3 regions of the Paenibacillus sp. WG02 genome follow, and region 3 is predicted to be linked to each of the others. Evidence: riboswitches for the same ligand, from Rfam matches in the RefSeq annotation. Region 3 holds a riboswitch; each other region holds the start of a gene.
The links. A riboswitch is a leader RNA that binds a small molecule or an ion and turns the genes downstream of it on or off. The one in region 3 is predicted to bind cyclic di-AMP.
Positions count from the first base shown of each region.

Region 1: it holds a riboswitch for cyclic di-AMP, as region 3 does, so the genes downstream of both, ACBP55_RS34925 (APC family permease) here and ACBP55_RS20635 (CAP domain-containing protein) in region 3, are expected to answer to the same signal.
Region 2: it holds a riboswitch for cyclic di-AMP, as region 3 does, so the genes downstream of both, ACBP55_RS00950 (ubiquitin-like domain-containing protein) here and ACBP55_RS20635 (CAP domain-containing protein) in region 3, are expected to answer to the same signal.

Region 1 covers NZ_AP036016.1:7,740,779-7,747,229, forward strand. Annotated here, with positions in the region: gene ACBP55_RS34915 (polysaccharide deacetylase family protein) at 1-818, opposite strand, end outside; gene ACBP55_RS34920 (YqkE family protein) at 830-1,090, opposite strand; gene ACBP55_RS34925 (APC family permease) at 1,135-2,970, opposite strand; cyclic di-AMP (ydaO/yuaA leader) riboswitch at 3,068-3,218, opposite strand; gene ACBP55_RS34930 (ABC transporter substrate-binding protein) at 3,551-4,879, shown strand; gene ACBP55_RS34935 (carbohydrate ABC transporter permease) at 4,962-5,846, shown strand; gene ACBP55_RS34940 (carbohydrate ABC transporter permease) at 5,846-6,451, shown strand, end outside.
Region 2 covers NZ_AP036016.1:210,602-217,052, forward strand. Annotated here, with positions in the region: gene ACBP55_RS00940 (ABC transporter permease) at 1-1,179, opposite strand, end outside; gene ACBP55_RS00945 (ABC transporter ATP-binding protein) at 1,176-1,916, opposite strand; cyclic di-AMP (ydaO/yuaA leader) riboswitch at 2,199-2,384, shown strand; gene ACBP55_RS00950 (ubiquitin-like domain-containing protein) at 2,678-3,817, shown strand; gene rnmV (ribonuclease M5) at 4,031-4,573, shown strand; gene rsmA (16S rRNA (adenine(1518)-N(6)/adenine(1519)-N(6))-dimethyltransferase RsmA) at 5,357-6,265, shown strand; gene yabG (sporulation peptidase YabG) at 6,321-6,451, shown strand, end outside.
Region 3 covers NZ_AP036016.1:4,553,112-4,559,562, reverse strand. Annotated here, with positions in the region: gene ACBP55_RS20645 (ABC transporter ATP-binding protein) at 1-745, opposite strand, end outside; gene ACBP55_RS20640 (XapX domain-containing protein) at 1,182-1,340, shown strand; cyclic di-AMP (ydaO/yuaA leader) riboswitch at 1,516-1,648, shown strand; gene ACBP55_RS20635 (CAP domain-containing protein) at 1,654-2,304, shown strand; gene ACBP55_RS20630 (GNAT family N-acetyltransferase) at 2,535-2,990, shown strand; gene ACBP55_RS20625 (DUF402 domain-containing protein) at 3,019-3,525, shown strand; gene ACBP55_RS20620 (sugar phosphate isomerase/epimerase family protein) at 3,796-4,626, shown strand; gene ACBP55_RS20615 (GNAT family N-acetyltransferase) at 4,810-5,652, shown strand; gene ACBP55_RS20610 (arylamine N-acetyltransferase family protein) at 5,717-6,451, shown strand, end outside.

The DNA of each region.
Region 1 (6,451 bases), 3.2 Mb from region 3:
TGTTCCGTGTTATAAGTCGCTCCAGCGTCTCCGAGTACGTTGTAACCTGCCAACTGAAACCCTAAATCATGAACAACTCCTGCTGCAACATCATCATAATAGGCTGTGCCCGAGCGAAAAAATACAGGACGCCGTCCAGTCAGCTTCTCGATCTGGTCAGCATTGTCTTTCACTTCATGAATAACTTCGTTCACATTCTTGGTTCCCGCGATGCCATACGCCAACTTGCCATTTACAGACAAGGGCCGATGCTCGGTCCCATGATTTTCAATCTCGAACAGTGGGTTTGCGGCTAATTTGGCAAATATGTCTTTATTGGCCGTTATCCATCTCGCATTCATAAATAAAGTAGCCGGGATGTTCTCCTTGATCAAATAGTCGATCAGCTTCTCATCGTACCCACTGCCCTCTTTCCCCCCACATGCGTCAAAAGTCAGCGCAATCACTTGTTCCTTTGTAGTAAGATGTGTCCGAACGCCTGGGACATTTTCGCCCCATTTCTTTGGTTTAGCGTTTCCGTAACGCTCGATTAGGGTCTTTTCCAAAGACGAAAAAGCCGGACTAGGCGATGAACTGGGTTCGCTTGGAGGCGAAGATGGAATCAGCGGTGTATCCATGGCTGTTGGAGCTGATGCCGATGCCACCGATGGCGTCGGAGTCTCTTTTGACACCATTGTCGTCGATGTTGGTATAGATGCTGGTGTCATTGTCACTGTCGGTGCACCACTTACCTCAGCAGTCCCTTGAGCTGACTTTCTATTACCCATCTCACAGGATGACAACGCTATCATTACGAGAAGAAGGAAGAGAAGGCACATCGTGCGCCCCCTCATTTGTGCTTTCGCCAATCCAGACTGCTTTTAGACAGCAGATGTCCAAAATCGTTCTCAAGCCGTTTTTCTTCTGCTTTGCGAGCAGCTTCCGCCTTTGCTCTCTCTGCATCTTTCTTCGCTTGTTCCTCTGCTTTCATGGCATCAGCCTGCGCTTTGAGTCCCTCAAGTATTTCCGGGCGCAGTAAATCCTTAAGTGTTGTGGGTTTATCTTGCACGCTGGTAACAGCAGGAGTAGACGACCATTTTTTCTTTGCCATAACGGGTTCACCTCAGTTCAGTTTCTCCCTATTATTGTACACTTCTACTCGTGCAAATGATACGGTACCGTCGCCACGACGATATCTTTATCTGCTTGCAGCTTCGAACGAATGCGTGCAGCAGACTGGTTATGGAGCAGTCGATGCCACCATTTTTTCGGCATAAATTGCGGTAGAATGACCATAATGTTTTGTTTTTCCGAAACATGTGTGTCAATTCTCTCAATAAATTCAGCAAGCGGCTTAAGTATCGTCCGATAACGCGATTTAAAAATAACCAATCGAACGCCCGGATCCCATTTATCCCACTTCTCCTGCATCAATTCTTCATCTTCATCTGAGAACGATACATAGAAGGCAATCACGTTTGGCGACAACGATTTCGCATAGTTCAAGGACTGTGCCACAACCCGATGAATGCCCGCCACAGGCACAATAATCAAAGGCTCCTTCGTGCAAACCCGCTCAATCGTTATATCAATACGCAATTGCTTCGCTACATCATCGTAGTGATGACTAATTTTCGTAATTAACCAAAGCAGCAGCGGGGTTATAATAATAACAATCCACGCACCTTCGGCAAATTTAGTTATGGAAAATATGAGCAAAACAACAAGAGAAACGATCCCGCCTAAACCATTGATGAGCAGCTTTCCGATCCAACCTTTCACTCGCTCTCTCAACCATTTACGAACCAAGCCGCCTTGCGCAAGTGTAAAAGATAAAAACACGCCAATCGCATATAGAGGAATGAGTGCATCTGTCTTACCTTTGAAACCAATCAGAAGAATACTGGCAAGCACACCAAGCGTGATAATCCCATAGTGGAACGAAAGTCGGTCTCCTCGGAACGAGAACATACGCGGAAAGTTTTTATCCTGTGCCATAATGGATGCTAAGATTGGAAAGCCGTTGAAGCTAGTATTTGCAGCCAAAACCAGAATGAGCATGGTACCAATTTGAGTTGCATAGTACATCGCCCCACGACCAAAAGCCTGCTCTGTCACCATCGATAAGACGGATGTATGGCCATTAGGATCAGGTACAATACCATAACCCAAAGCTAATACCGTTACGCCTCCAAACACGATAGCCAAAAGTGTCCCTAAGGAAACTAACGTGCGCTTCGCGTTTTTAACGGATGGTGTGCGGAAATGTGGCACGGCATCGGAGATGGCCTCGATCCCTGTCACGGCGGAACACCCCGAGGAAAATGCTTTTAAAAGGACGAATAACGTCAATGAGCTTGTCATTGAACTCGGAGCAAACACTATAGGATGCATATTAATGGAACCCGTCAGCATATCGTATATACCTTTGCCCACTAGCAGTAAAATACAAAATATAAAAAAGTACGTTGGAATAGCGAAAATCGTACCTGATTCCGATGTTCCACGTAAATTAAGCCAAACCATGATCCACACAAGAACTAAAGTAATCGGAACAATATACGGCACCGCTGATGGAAACGCTGACGTAATCGCCTGCACGCCGGCAGAGATCGAAACGGCAACGGTAAGTGTATAGTCAATGAGCAGCGAAACACCAGTCAGCCTTCCCCACACCATACCTAGGTTTTCTTTGGAAACCATATACGCTCCGCCACCTTGCGGATAGGCCTCTATCACTTGTCTATAGCTCAAAACTAGCAGCATAATCAGAGCAATAATGGATAACGCAATAGGCAAAGAGAACGCAAAAGCGGCAACCCCAACAGTCGCAAGTTCTAAAAGAATCTGCTCAGTCCCGTAAGCAACTGACGATAAGGCATCCGAGGATAGGATCGGCAGTCCTTTCCAAACCGGCATTTTTTCGGATTCCATTTCGCTGGATTTAAGCGGTTTGCCAAACATAATTTTTTTCAATGAGTCGCTTGTCATTCGTGATAGTTCCCCCAATTAAACCTAATATCTGACGTATTCTTGTGTTTTAGGACGCAAAAAAACACAAGGATAGACCTTGTGTTTATACACATGTTCTCCTTCCCACGGTCGCTTACGAGGTTAGCTGTCGGGTTCGGGCCGCGAGAATCTGCCCTAAATGGTGCCATACGTAAGCACCTTTACTCACCCCATAAAACTTTTGGTTCCCCCGCTTTTCTAATAAGAAAATTAAGCGAAATATTCAACTGTAACGTACGAGTTGAATACTACTCTCTTCTTACAGCATAGTAAAGGATTGAATAAACTTAAAAAGATAACTCCAACCACTACATTCACTCAATAATACGCTTACAATCCTGCCATTCATTGATTTACTTCCATTCTCTTATTACATCGTGGATTTTTAACATTTGGCGAATAGCCCGGGTTGAGCATCACTGGTGGATTCGTCTTTTTTTACGCTTGACAGAAAAATACAACTACTTTAAGATTTAGCTGTATGATAGCTGTACAGCTATATAGCTATATAGACACACAGTTAAATCGAACTAAGAAAATTTATAGGGAGGTCACACGTATGACTGTTATTGTAAAGAAGATGTCGATCACTGGGTTAACCATTGTCATGTTAGCAGGAGGGATACTGGCAGGCTGCTCGTCGGATGAGAAGACGGGAAACGCGGGCGGAGACAAAAATGCGACCGTTACACTAAAAATGATTGAGAGTTTGACCAGCCCTGAAAGAACAACGCTTCTCAAAAACATGCTCGGCGAATTCGAGAAGCAAAATCCAACCATTAAAGTAGAGTTAATCTCGCCGCCGCTTCAGAATGCGGATACGAAGATCGCTGCTATGCTGGGAGCGAAAGAAAGTTTGGATGTTCTCGAGGTTCGAGATAATACCGCAAAACAATTTGTAACAAATAATTTCATCGAAGATCTGAAACCGTTTACAACGAAGTGGGAGAATTACAAGACGTTGAACGACAGTGCTAAAATGGCAGCTGAATACATTGATAACAAGCCATATTACATACCTTACGGGCTGTACCAGAAAGTATTGTACTATCGTCAAGACTGGTTCAAAGAAAAAGGATTAACCCCGCCGAAAACGTGGCAAGAGGTCTATGAAAAGGGCAAAGCGCTCACTGACCCAGCCAAGAATCGTTACGGATATGCGTATCGTGGCGGAGCAGGGGGCGATAACTTCTCCCTCATGATTATGCAAGCGTTTGTCGGTGATAAAATTAATCCGAACGACTCCATGTTCTTGAAGGACGGTCAAACGATCTTCTCCTCGCCGGAAGCGAAACAAGCCATGGAATTATTCACGAAAATTTATCAAGAAGCTTCGCCAAAGGATTCAACGAACTGGGCTTTTGCGGAAACAGTGGAAAGCTTCGTGTCGGGTGTAACCGCGATGTTGATTAACGATCCGGAAGTTATCTCCGTAACGAAAGAGAAAATGGCAGAAGGAACATGGGCGACAGCGCCAATTCCACTAGGACCCAGTGGTAAAGCTCCAAGATTCGTCGGCGCAGCAGGATGGGGAATGACATCATACACCAAACATAAAGAAGAAGCTTGGAAGTTGATCGAATTCTTATCGAGCCCCGAGCAGAACTTGAAGTTCGCCAAGGGCATTGGACTCATTCCGATTCACACTTCGGCGCAAGATGATGAATTCTTTAAAGTTGGGGCCTACCAAGCCTTTATCAATATGAACAATAATTCCAAAGATTACTTCATGATGAGAGATGCGACAAACTATCAAGGTAATGGCCAATTTAAAAAGCTTCAAGTTGAAAACAATCAGGCGATGATCCTAGGCAGCATGCAGCTGGATAAAGTTCTAGAGCAGTGGGACGCTTACTGGAAAAATGAAAAAGCAACTCAGAAAAAATAACCCGGATGACAAAGGTGCTTTGGAGGGGTCTGGATCAAAGGGACCCCTCCTTTCTTTGGATACTTACGGGAGGAGGACAAAGATGAAAGATAATGTAAACAAGTTCATATTTTACTGCTTGCAACCTTCCCTACTGGTCGTTTCTGTATTTACGTTTTACCCTTTCTTTCGGGGTGTTGGGATGGCGTTCCAGAAATATACACTATTCGATTTAACGGATATTCATTTTATTGGGTTTGACAATTTCACTCTCATATTTGGCCAGCCTGCTTTTCTGAAAGCTCTGTCCAACAGCTTCTTTTGGGTGTTTATCTCTCTTTTCTTACAGTTTACTTTAGGGTTCATTTTGGCATTGGTCTTGAAGAAACCGTTCAAAGGCAGAGGTGTCTACCAAGGACTAATCTTCTACTCATGGGCTATGTCTGGATTCCTGATCGGCATCATCTGGAGATGGCTGTTAAACGGCCAAATCGGTGTTATTAACGATCTGCTTTTAAAGATGGGCCTCATTACCGAAAGGATTGGTTTTTTATCCGATCCTAAGTGGGCGTTGCCTTCTGTGATTGCAGCTAACGTCTGGTACGGCGTAGCGTTCTTTGCTATCATGCTGCTTGCTGCGCTTCAGTCGATCCCTGCTGATCTCTATGAATCCGCTGGTATCGATGGGGCGAACAGTTCACAGAAGTTCTGGTACGTGACTATCCCTTACATTATGCCGACGATCATCGCTACTACTTTGCTGCGGGTGATCTGGATTTTCAATTTCCCGGATATTATATATGCGATGACCAATGGAGGACCTGCGGGCTCTTCACATATTTTGGCCACTTTCATGATGGATAAAATTATGTTCGGAGGCGACTACGGTCAAGCTGCTGCGGCAGGGGTCATTATGGTTATTCTATTAGCCATGTATACCGTGTTTTACTTGATGGCGACCAAGTCCGAGAAAGGAGCTGATTTCTGATGAATCCCATCATGAAATGGTTACGTCTCCCTGGAAAAGTGTTGTTTCTGGGCATTGTGCTGATCGTCATGTTATTTCCGCTCTACTGGATTTTCATCACTTCACTCAAGCCGTCCAAAGAAATTTTTAAGCTGCCCCTGCAATATTGGCCGTCAACGATATCATTCGAAAACTATATAAATATCTTCAAAATCTCCAATTTTCATATTTATATCTTTAATAGTTTGATCGTTTCTCTCGCTTCTGCATTCACAGTGCTTCTTATTACGACGCTCAGTGCTTATGTATTGGCTCGTCATAAATTTAAGGGTGGCCCTCAAATTATGTTCGCCTTTTTCATGACACAGATGATACCGGCTTTTGTCGGGTTCGCCCCGTTGTATCTCATGATGTCGAAATTCGGCCTGCTGAATCAGTTGTATTCACTCATTATTTTGTACACAGCCGGACTCATACCATTCTGCACGATTATGCTCCGCGGCTTTTTCCAACGCATTCCTGCCAGTTTGGAAGAAGCGGCTGTGATTGATGGATGCACGCGGTTGTCAGCGTTGTTCCGTATTATTATGCCGGTCATGCTGCCGGGTGTTGCAGCGACTTTTATT
Region 2 (6,451 bases), 4.1 Mb from region 3:
GAAAGAGATGAAGATGAGACTGACGAGTGGAACGAGCAGATAGATTGGTGAAGAGCGAATCATAAGTGGAATTGTCAAGATACATAGTTCCAGCAGCAAGACCGACCAAATGATGAAGGCCAGCGAACCGGCTTTCGAATTTGGATTGAGCGGGTACATCTCCAGCCAGAACGTATACCGATGAGCACGCTCGAGTGACGATAACTGAACAAGGGAAATCACAAGGGCGATCAGGAAGATCAATGTCCTTGCAGTACCGCTGCTTGAAACGGCAATAGCTAGTACCCCTAACAGGGTGAGACGCAGTATGATCGCGAACAGCTCCGTACGCAGCAATGTCTTCATATATAGATACAAATAGGCAGCATCTTGTCTAAAAGGTATGAACCGTGTTATCCCGCTGATCCAACTTCGGCGGGCTATTCGCATTCCCATCTGAGGCACATCGACGAACCAGCTGAAAAAGGCATAAAGCCGTGCTTGCTGCTGATTTTCTTTGATGATCAAGTAGTCCCAGCCGATGACGTATTTAGATACGAAATGAACAGCTCCTAACCATACGAAAATGAGAAGCAGTGCAGCCCCGCTTGCCCATAAAATGCTGGTTAGAAATTGCAGCGAAATGAGAGCGGTTGTTGCAATCCAGCGAAAGCTAACCGAAGCTAAACGTGTACGCTCATGAGCAAAGCGGCTTTCCTGCCAGCTCGCTAATAAATTAGCAATCTTTAATAGAAGAAGTAGGGCAAGCATCAGTAAGAAATGCTGTTCTGAAGCGCCGAGGCAATGGTGATAAAGCGGCCATAAAATAACCCAGGCGATAAATGTCCAAAAAGCTTGCAGTGCCAAACTGTACATGAATCCACTTCGGAAATAAGCACCCATTTGATGTTCGATCCGTAATAAAAACATGCGGTCTGCTTTTCTTACCAATGTACGAATGGAGCTTGAAGATAGAAGCGGAACGAGCAGCAAAAGCACGATCCACAGATAGGGATAATCTGTCGGAAGACGCTGTAATATTTTTGCATAATAATAGGAAGAAATGATGACAAGAAACAACACGAGACCGATGAAATTGCTGCGCGCTGCATATTGCCAATAGCCCATGGATTCCTTCATATAATATTCGAATCTTTGCTGCCATAAGGAACGGGTGTTGATGTCCATATTTCTCATCATGAATCCCCTTGTACGAGTTTGTAGAAAATGTCGTCTAGTGACGCTCCCGGGAGTTCGGTTTGCTCGCGTAATTCGACTAAATCACCCTGAGCAACCATGCGACCTTTATGAAGGACAACGTAGTTATCGCAATATTTTTCAATCGTAGACAAAATATGCGAAGAGATGAGGAATGATGCTCCTTTATGTTTCATTTTGACCATTAATTCTAGCAAGGAACGAATCGCTAAAGGGTCGAGGCCGAGAAAGGGTTCATCGATAATATATAACGAGGGTTCAATCAGAAATGCGTTCATAATCATGACTTTCTGTTTCATTCCTTTGGATAAATGACTGGCGAAGCTGTTCAGCTTGTCCTTCATTTGAAACTGCTCCAAAAGAGAACTGGATCGAGCCAAATAGTCTTCCTTCGACAAGCCATAGGCCATAGCGGTTAGCTCAAGGTGTTCGCGGATCGTAAGCTCTTCGTAAAGCTCGGGACTTTCGGGTACATAAGCGTAGGTGGCGCGATAGGATACAGGATTTTCAGCTAAAGTTAGTCCGTTGATTCGAATGGATCCTTTTTGCGGTTGAAGCAGGCCGAGAATGTTCTTGATTGTGGTACTTTTACCGGCGCCATTAAGTCCGATCAGACCCATCATTTCACCTTGACGAATAGAAAAGGTTAGGTCATGAAGAACGGGTTTATTTGGTAAATATCCCCCGTATAAAGAGTCAACTTGTAGAATGGAGCCCATCTCATTGCCTCCCTGATTAGCAAATTATTGGTATTTATGAATCGCTTTCCTATACGATCATTATAAACAAATTTGTAATTTAAGCCTAGTTTAGGGGTGAAAAGTTGAAAAGAGTTAGTATACGTACGTGATAGTGAGATATAAGTAGAAATAGGGCTGTTTTATTGCCTATTTGATTGAATTTTAGTCGGTTTAGCCCTTTTTAGTAGGTGTTAATCCCTTTACAGGTTAAGATTAACAGCGTAATATACTTTTCATAATAACTTAATATCCAATTTGCCATTTTTCCATTCGCTGAGTTCCATTTATGGGAACGGGGGAACCACTGTAAGCTGAAGAAGCATGCTTCTTGAGTGAACAGAGTGAGTAACAGGGGTGAATCTTTGAGCGTACTTTGTATGCTTATAGTAGGGCGACTCTCACGTCCGAATCCGTCAGCTAACCTCGTAAGCGTAAGAGAGGTAACGATTGTCGTGCGTGCTATTTGTGTATTTTACTATACAAACTAAGCCAGCGAGAAGAGTCCTCTTCTTGCTGGCTTTTTGTCTTCATAAAGGGCTATACACATTTCGGACGACTAAAAATTGCCCGGAATTCATATGAATGTTGAATAGGCAAACTGGTGTGGGACGACCAGAAGGCAGCGGTATAGCACCGTACTGCTGATGGCGAACACGTTAAGTTAAACTAAAAAACCTTAGTCGCGTCAAATCTAATCATGCTGTAACCTGGCGGCGAGGCTTTGAAGGAGGACCGAAGAAGTGGGCAGTATCTCTATTAGCGAGACCCATGTAAAACGATCATCCAGCATGTCCTTCGCATTGCGATGGAAGCATGAAAACTTGCGTTTGATTTTAAGCTTAGCCATAATTTCAATCGCAATGACTTTCATGTTTTTGGTGTTGTTGTACGGTACGGCTACCAAGAGCGTATCCGTGGTTGTGAATGGACAAGAAACCGTTGTGCAAACGAAACAATGGGTCCTGCAACGCCTACTGGATGAACAAGCCATAAAGATTGGTGAACACGATGAAATTTCTGCTGCGCCAACGACAACAATCAAGGGTGGAGACAAAATTGTCATCGAACATGCCTCACCGATTCAATTGACTGCTGATGGAAAGACCACCACTGTTTACACAACTGCAAGAACGGTTGAAAGTGCATTGCAACGTTTACATATTGCACTTGGGGAGCACGATCGTTTAACTCCCGAACCGACAACCGCTCTGAACTCAGGCGATGAAATCAAAATCGTCCGTGTGAAGAAAGAGACGGAGGAAGTAACTGAACCGATTGCGTTCGATACGGAAAAGAAGAGCGACGCATCGCTGCTCAAAGGCAAAGAGCAAGTCGTCCAAGAAGGTAAAGAGGGCGTACTCTTGAAGAAGAAAGAAAAGACTTTCGAAGATGGTGTTCTAGTCGCGGAAGCAGTTGTGGGTGAAGAAGTAAAAACAGAAAGTATTAATAAAGTCGTGTCCGTTGGCACGAAAAACCCAGTTGTTGTTCTTTCGTCATCCTCACCTAGTGTGGATGAGGTTTCGAAGAATGGTGTAACATTTGGGTACAAACAAATCCTGAAGAATGTGAAGTTGACTGCTTATTCGGCAGACGCTGAATCTACAGGTAAGTCCGAAGGATCTCCTGGTTTCGGTAAAACCTATACGGGGACTACCGTGACAGAAGGCCGCACGATTGCGGTTGATCCGAAAGTGATCCCATTGGGATGGTGGGTTTACATTGAGGGCATTGGCTTCCGCCGTGCTGAAGATATTGGCAGCGGTGTGAAAGGTCAAATGATTGATGTCTTCTTTGAAGATCATGGTTATGCCAATAAATTCGGAACGAAGCAAGGGTACACCGTGTATGTGGTAGGACCGAAAAAGCCGTCTGAAAATTAACGTGTAAACGTCTGTTTCGGCGGGAAGAATGTCATATATATACGTTGCCAAGTAACAACTTGGGCAAAAGAAGAGGGGACCCCTCTTCTTTTCTGCGTTGAATATGGAAGTATAAGTTCTATACTTTAGCTCCGCATCAACCTTGACAAACGCGCGCTCGTACCAGAAGGACGACGGAGTCGTTTATCCTTGGTACTGGGAAGGGAACCGCTTATGATTAAAGAAGTGATTGTCGTCGAAGGCAAAGACGATACAGCTGCTATTCGCCGAGCGGTAGAGGCGGATACAATTGAAACTGGCGGTTCTGCGATTGGGCAAGCCGTGCTAAAGCGTATTGCACTTGCACAGCAGCGCAGAGGCGTTATTATATTCACGGATCCGGATCACGCTGGTGAACGGATTCGGAAGATTGTGGCAGCCAAGGTGCCTGGCTGCAAGCATGCCTTCATTACGCAGGAGCAGGCTGAGTACAAGGGTGATATTGGCGTCGAGAATGCGACGCCTGAGACGATCCGTCAGGCTCTTCAGAGCCTTCGTACGGAATATGATGGTGCGGTTTCACAGCTGACCATGGCGGATCTCGTGACCGCAGGGTTGATTGTTCATGCAGAGGCGGCGTCTCGCCGGCTGATTGTGGGTAAAGCGTTAGGAATTGGCTATTGCAATGGCAAGCAGTTTTATAAGCGCTGTGCAATGTTTCAGATCTCGCGTGAGGAATTTGAGGCGGCTTTGGAGCATTTGGAAGCTGATAAGTAGAATGGATGTTGCTGATGTTGTAGTTTGGAGACTGTCGATTGATTTACAACTGGTAGTCATAACTCCAAAGTGCGCGATTTTAGAGTCATTCAGCTTTCGTGATGGCAGATGGGCTATAGTGGTTAAATGTTGCATTTTCTGCAACAATTCACACGCCAAAAGGCTATTTTGCATCTTGAAGTTGTATTTCGTACAACATTTTGAGCTCATTTGTTGCTAAATGCTCTATATTGGGCAAAATTGTTGTACATTCTGCAACATCGAAGGGAAATAGGCGAGATTTAGGCAGCAATTGTTGTATTATTTACAACATCATTCTACCGCGTTGAGGGATTCATTCATCCAGCAACCTTAAGCGGGCATATATGACTTGATCCCGATGTATGACACCATTAAGTAGAACAAAATTGGATGAATAAATCGACGGTCTCGTTTGTACAACACTTCTTGCCTATTTGTGGAAAAAAGCTCTGGATGAGGTATCAATTGTTGTACCAAATGCAACATTCTAGAATATTGACGGGATTTAAACAGCAATTGTTGCACTTTCTCCAACATCTTCAACTGAATTTCATACAGCACTCTCATGAGCTTACAAGACTATGCATACCGAATTTCAGTAAGATGCCACTTAGAAAATAATTGCATGAGATTTGGCGCAGAGTTTCAAAACTCTTTTGAATGATTTTAATTGATTTTAATTGATTTTGAATGACTTTGAATGATTTTGAGTGACAATGAAGAATGTGAAATCCAGAACCTATAGATAATGAGGTCTATATCATGAATGTACCCAACAATGAAGTGATTGTAACAGCCGATGACGTGGCTACGCCAAGTAAAACGAAACAAATTATCAAGAGAAATGGTCTGGTGCTTAAGAAGAGCTTAGGTCAAAACTTCCTAATTGACCAAAATATCCTAAGCAAGATTGTCATGGCCGCAGAGCTCGGGCCGAACAAGGCTGCGCTTGAGATCGGCCCCGGCATTGGGGCGCTCACACAGCAGCTGGCCAAGCTCGCTGGACGCGTCTTGGCCGTCGAGATCGATCAGCGTCTGCTGCCCATCCTGGACGAGACGCTGGAGCCCTATCCCCATGCTACCGTTGTCCATGGGGACATCTTGAAGACCGACCTGCCGGAATTGTTCCGGCAGCACTTCGAGGGCATGGACGGCGTCAGTGTCGTCGCCAACCTGCCCTACTACATCACGACGCCGATCATCATGAAGCTTCTTGAAGAGAAGCTTCCCTTGGAGAATATCGTCGTGATGATCCAAAAAGAGGTGGCCGACCGCATGGCGGCTCGCCCGGGCACCAAAGATTACGGCAGCCTCAGCATTGCCGTGCAGTTCCACTGCGAGCCGGAGCTTGTCACGATCGTGCCGCGCACCGTCTTCGTGCCGCAGCCGAACGTCGACTCCGCCGTGATTCGGCTGCGTGTGCGCCAAACCCCGCCGGTCGAGGTGGCGGATGTGGACTTCTTCTTCGCCGTCGTCCAGGCGTCCTTCGTCCAGCGGCGCAAAACCCTTTACAATAACCTAGCTGCTAGGTTCTTCACGAAAGAAAACAAGCCTGAGCTGGAAGCGCTGCTGCTCGGCATTAACATAGAGCCTTCGCGTCGCGGCGAAACGCTCAGTATGGAAGAATTCGCGCGCTTGTCGTCGGCTCTTCGCGCGCACGGCTGCAAATAACCCGCACCAAATGCCCAGTCTCGCCATAGGATACCCCTAGGAGGGGATTTGTGCGATGAGGCAAGGAGACTATGTTACCCGTAAATCCTATGGCGGCGACGTCATGTTTAAGATTGAGCGCATAGAGCAGCTGAGAGCTATCCTGCGTGGTGTGGATTATAGGCTGCTCGCGGATGCGCCTCTAGT
Region 3 (6,451 bases):
TGGTGATTGCATTCCACTTCGTCAGTGCCAATGCACGATTTAGAAATTTATTGTTTCTGAGACCGAAATTTTCTTTCTCATAATCTTCTAAAGTGAAGCTTTTAATAACTGGAATTCCATTTACCTTCTCGTGTAAATAGCCTTGCATTTCCGCAAGGGCTTGAGAGCGAGATTTGGTTAAGTTTCTTAGCTTTTTATATAACGTTTTGACAGAAAAGGCGTATAAGGGAAATACAGCTATAGCTACCATGGTTAGACCAAAATCCATATGAATCATAAATGCGATAGCGATTGTAAGGGTGAATAAATCGAGCCACACATTCATTAATCCTGTTTCAACGATACTTTTCGTTTGTTCAGCATCATTTATCATTCGAGAAATAATTTCGCCTGTTCTATGATTCTGATAATAACGCAAGGATAGCTTTTGAATATGAGCATAAAGCTGATTGCGTAAATCGTACAGAATACGACTCGTTGTTAATTGTGCAAAATACTGTCGAAGGTATTCAATTGGAGCTCTTATAATAACAAAAAGTACAAAAGCAAATATCATCACCTCAATCAGCTTTTGCGTCTTTTCTGCTATTGAAATAGTACTCAATAACAAATCATCGATGATATATTTCATAATTAAAGGTAAGGTTAAAGGAATTGCGAATTTGACCATACCAATGAGAATGGTGATAAGAACAAGTTTCCAATACGGCTTAACAAATTTGAAATATAACTTGAAACTAGTCATTTAGACAAACTCCTTAGTAAAACTAATGATAGAGAAACCCTTTAAACCAGACCTATTATAGCAATCCTTATCGGATATTCAAAGACATAATTATTTCGCAGTTTTTCACCTTCGGATCGTGCTAAATGATCAAAATCCGGGTGACTTTCCTAAGCAATCGACTAAAAAAAATGAGAGTTTTTTTGTTTACAAGTTAAGCAAAGATATAAAGGGATATTTCAGTTCCTATTGTAGTAATAAATGACAGTCTTTTGAAGCAAATTATGGAGAACGAACACGGTATAGGACAGACGATAGTCGAAGGCTGTTTGCGTAAGACAAATGTGACTGTACCTACCCGACGGTTTGTTATTATCGGATATGGAACGTGTGGAAGCGGTGTGGCTCGATAATTACGATTTTAAAGATGCAGTCTAACAATCGAGGTGTCTAAAGAATGAAGGAACTTCTGCTGTCATTAGGAGCAGGTTTAATTATTGGTATTATCTTCAAAGTGTTGAAGCTGCCTTTGCCCGCACCGCCTGTACTGTCGGGTATTCTAGGTATTGTTGGTATTTATGCAGGCGGAAAGCTAATGGAATTGTTTCTAAAATAGGAAGCAGGCCTAATTAGAAAAAGGAGGAGTTTGATCGGGTTTCATCCTTCTTTTTCTATCTTGTTATTGCAGCTTCGAACCGGCTGATACCGCTTACAAAATATTGTTGGAAAATTTTGAGTCATGTTCTCGATGATTTCACATGTTACAATTTATAAGATTCAAGTGGATCAAATAACTCAGAAGGCCGAAGCTTTCTATAAGCACGGGGGACCCATTATTTGGGGTGAAGCCGCTAACTGCGGCCGGGTGATTACTCTTTGACCCGAATCCGACAGCTAACCTCGCAGGCCGCAAAAAGGAGAGGTTTATTTTGAAACGTTACAAAAAACTTGTGGTTACCAGCGCAATTGGATTGAGCATCCTCGTTGGGGCGAGCGCGGCAATGGCCTCACCAGCAACCCACACGGTATCGGGCAATGATACGATGTGGTTAATATCCAAGAAGTATGGCGTTAGCCTTTCTTCGTTGATTAAAGCGAACCCTCAGATTGCCAATCCGAACGTGATCTGGTCTGGTATGAGCCTCAACATTCCTGGCAGCACAAGCACAAATGCAGGTACCAAAACGCCTATTACGACTGCGCCATCCCAATCAACTTTTGCTAGCCAAGTGGTTAACATCGTTAACCAGGAACGAGCAAAGGCTGGACTTCGTCCATTAGCTAGCAACAGTGCACTAACCGCTATGGCTTTGGACAAAGCAAAAGATATGTACAATAACGGCTATTTCGATCATACCTCGCCGACCTACGGGTCTCCATTTGATATGATGAGCAAATACGGCATTCGCTATTCCTACGCAGGTGAGAACATTGCGAAAGGTCAACAAACGCCTGAAGCTGTCATGACAGCTTGGATGAACAGCACAGGTCATCGTCAAAACATTCTAAGCCCCAACTTCACCCAAATCGGTGTTGCTTATTATAACGGCGAATGGGTACAGGAATTCATAAGTAACTAAGACAGTATTGTATGTCTGCAGAATATTTTAAGTATAACCAGCAACCTTATGTTGCTGGTTTTTTCATTGTAAAGGAAGATTTCTCTGACACTGTCGACGAGCCACGGCTCGAGGAGCTCGCTGAGTGAAAGATCATTCCGCCTTGAAACTGATTCCTCTTGTATAGTTGAAAATGAATATATTAAAACGTATTATAGTGATTAAAAAATAGAAACTTAGGAGTGATTTGAATGGATATTAAAATAGATGATTTAACTGGACCTAAAGTGGTTGCATTAATTGGAGAACATCTGCAGGACATGGCATCTCTCTCTCCGCCAGAAAGTACACATGCTCTGGATCTGGATAATTTGAAAAAACCAGAAATTACTTTCTGGAGTGGATGGGAACAAGATGAATTAGTGGGTTGCGGGGCAATGAAGGAACTTGATCGTCAACACGGCGAAATAAAATCAATGCGAACTTCTTCCTCCCATCAAAGAAAAGGCGTCGCCAAACGAATCCTTGAGCACATAATTGAAGAAGCCAAGAGACGTGGGTACCAACGGGTAAGTTTGGAAACGGGTTCAATGGAAGCTTTCGAACCAGCTAGACGACTGTATGCAAGTTTTGGGTTTCAATATTGCCAGCCGTTTTCGGATTACATAGAGGACCCTAATAGTGTATTTATGACAAAGGAATTATAAGTTTAATTCAAACCATAAGGATGAATCAATGAACAATCTGATAACAATTCAGGCTTTAAAATACGGAGACCAGCTACATTATGAGTGGAACACAACTATATTAGAAAAGACGGATTCACACATTTTTGTCCTAGGAAATTACGGAAGAAAATTAAATCATTACACGAAGCAAAAAGTATTTACCATAGAGGCTTGGACGATTGAATATTTCTCATTTCATTCATGGTTTACGGTTAGTGCCGATGTCGTTGGCGGTAACATCCAACAATTCTATTGCAATATTAATCAACCAGCAAAGATCAAAGGAAACGTTGTTTCTTTTGTAGATTTAGACCTGGATTATGTACAAAGAAACGGTGAATGGAAGGTAGTTGACGAAGATGAATTTGAGAGCAATGCAATTAAATTTGCTTATCCAGAACCTTTAATTCATAAAGCTCAACAAGAATTAATAGGCTTAAAGGAACTTGTTAGTAAAAAATCGTTTCCTTTTGATGGATCGCTCGAAAAGTTCATTGACCATATTCCAAGCTAAATGATAACCATTTGCCGCAGCATAATAATGGGGAGGAATCTTAATTTTTATTTCCCCATATGCTGTAATAACTATCCTTAAGTATCTGATCAAGTGAGGAGCTGGCTGTGTGGCCAGTTCCTCTTTCTTTGTACGGATGAATGAAAGTTGATGTTATTCAGCAAATTAAAAGCAGCACAATAAGAGATATATGTGTGATTTCGTATATTGTGATCACCGCAGCGCTCTGATAAGATACTACCAAACAGTAGGGCTGAAAGGGTGGAAAGTATGCCATTTTTATCATTAACGAGTTGGAGCTTACATCGAAATCTGGGGCCATTGCGGTGGACCCACTGGGATGAAATTGCACGTACTCAAATAACGGCTACCCAAGACCAGCCAGAACTCCTTTCTTTGCTTGAATTACCGGCGGTGCTTGCGAAGAAAGGCTTTAGATCGCTGGAAGTGTGTCATTTTCATTTTCCGGATACAAATGATGCCTATTTGCAAGGTTTGAAACACGCATTCAAGGAAGCAGGTCTCCAATTTTACTCGTTGCTGATTGAATACGGTGATATTTCCAGTTCGGATGATTTGCGCAGACAATCGGACATCTTGTGGATCAAAGGCTGGATCGATATAGCTGCACGAGTGGGAGCTGAAAGGGTCCGTGTGATAGCCGGGGATGCGGAGCCTATGGATCAAGAAGCTTTGCAGAGATCGGTTGATGCACTTCGTGAACTAAGTTCTTATGCTGCTGCAAAAGGAGTGCGCGTAGTCACTGAAAACTTTCATTCTCTAACCTCAATCGCGGATAATTGCCTTGCTTTATTGGAAGGTTGCGGGGAGCTTCTTGGGTTAACCTCGGATTTTGGAAATTTCAAAGGTAACGAGAAATATGGTGAACTTGTCAAAACGATTCCGCATAGTGAATCAATCCATGCCAAAGCACAAACGAATTCTGATGGATATCCGGACGAAGCTGAGTTTATTCGCTGTATGGAAATTGCCAAACAAGCTGGATATGAAGGACCTTTAACTCTTGTATATGACGGACCTGGCGATATGTGGGAAGGCATTGAGCGTGTAAGGAAGCTTGTAACACCTTATTTGAATTAAAATTTATTGTTTGTAAGATCGTCATTGCGTCAATGAGATTATCGGAAGTCAGGACATTATTATTACAGTACAAACCGCTTATAGGGCGGTTTTTTTTAATTTTAATTTATGAATACGACTCATATTATTTATCATGTAGATGCATTAGAATGGGAATTACAGAGGGGAAGGGAGATGGTTTGTTTGATTAGACTTATCAAGTATGATGATCTTACATTATTTAAGAATGATGTTATTTCTTTTTTAGTACAATTTGAAGCAGAGAACAATTTAGTATTAGGTGTCTTACAGTCTTTAAGTGAAAAAGATGAACTTCCTTTTTTTATGGCTGCTGTATTAAAAGATAACGACATCGGGATGGTCTTCCTACAAACACATCCTAGTGAAATTATTTTATCAAAATCGGTTTCTTTTTCATCAAAGGAAATTCACGAAATAGGAGAAAATTTGATTGCCGCAAACCAAGATATACCAGGTTTTAAAGGTGAAAAGAAATTAACTACTGAACTAGCTATGTTTATTTCTAACGTTAAAGGAATTCAAGCAAATGTTCTAAGGAATCAAAGAATTTATCAACTAGAGAAAATTAAGAAAAAAGCAATTTCGAATGGAAATCTTCGGAAAGTTATAGAAAATGATCATCCCATTATTAAAGATTGGGTGTATCATTTTTGTTATGAAACTAACCAACCTATAAGTGTAGAAGAAGCAGATAAAAGAGCTGCAAGAATGATTAATAAAGGAAGTTTAGCTGCATGGGAAGTGAACGGAGAAATGGTTTCCATGGCTTCTTCTATACGTCCAACCCCAAATAATATATCAATCAGCTATGTGTACACCCCAATTAGCGAAAGAAATAAGGGATACGCCTCTGATTGTGTTTCGGCATTCACTCAATTCTTGTTAGATCGTGGTTATAAAACAACAAGTTTATATACGGATCTCAGTAATCCTACTTCCAATAAAATTTATATTCAAATTGGATATGAACCAATAATGGATTCAATCGGGATTGTTTTTAAATAAAAGTATTGCGGGTTTATTCCAAAGCGCCCCATACAAGGAGGAATCAATGGAGGAAATCTATAAAATGAATGAGTTAAATGGTTTATTTCGTAAAAGACTATGCATTCCAGAGAACGAAATACTTACATTTGAAAAATTAGATAACATTCTTGTGAAAACAGCAAGAACCATTCCTTTTGAAAACTTAGACATCATTTCAAATGAAACAAGTACTATTACAAAAGAGAGTTTGATTTCCAAAATTCTCGTGAAAAATGAAGGCGGTTTATGCTATCAATTGAATCCACTGCTTTATTTTTTCCTAGTTGAAAATGGGTTTAATGCCGTGTTAGTTCGCGGAGAAGTGTACAATTATGCTGCGAAGGACTGGTCAAAGCTTGGGAGAACTCATGTAACTATTCTTTTGCAGCATAATGGTCAAACGTACTTGGTTGATACCGGATTTGGTGGAAACTTACCACTAAAACCTGTGCCGCTAAATGGAGAAACTGCCTCATCTGTGAATGGAGAATTTCGAGTCCGAGCAACGGAAACTGATTATGGGGACTATATACTTGAAATGAAGCTAAAATATAAAGATACAGATTGGAAAATAGGGTATGCTTTTGATACAAAACGACCATTAAAGGACTTATCTGAATTGAATGAAGTCCAAGGAATCATCGTCCAGCACAAAGAATCACGATTTAACAAAACTCCACTGATGACTCAACTTACAAGCGATGGAAACGTTACATTAACCGATACTTCTTTCACACAATGGATTCATGGGAAATCGAGCAAGGAACAGATTGACAAG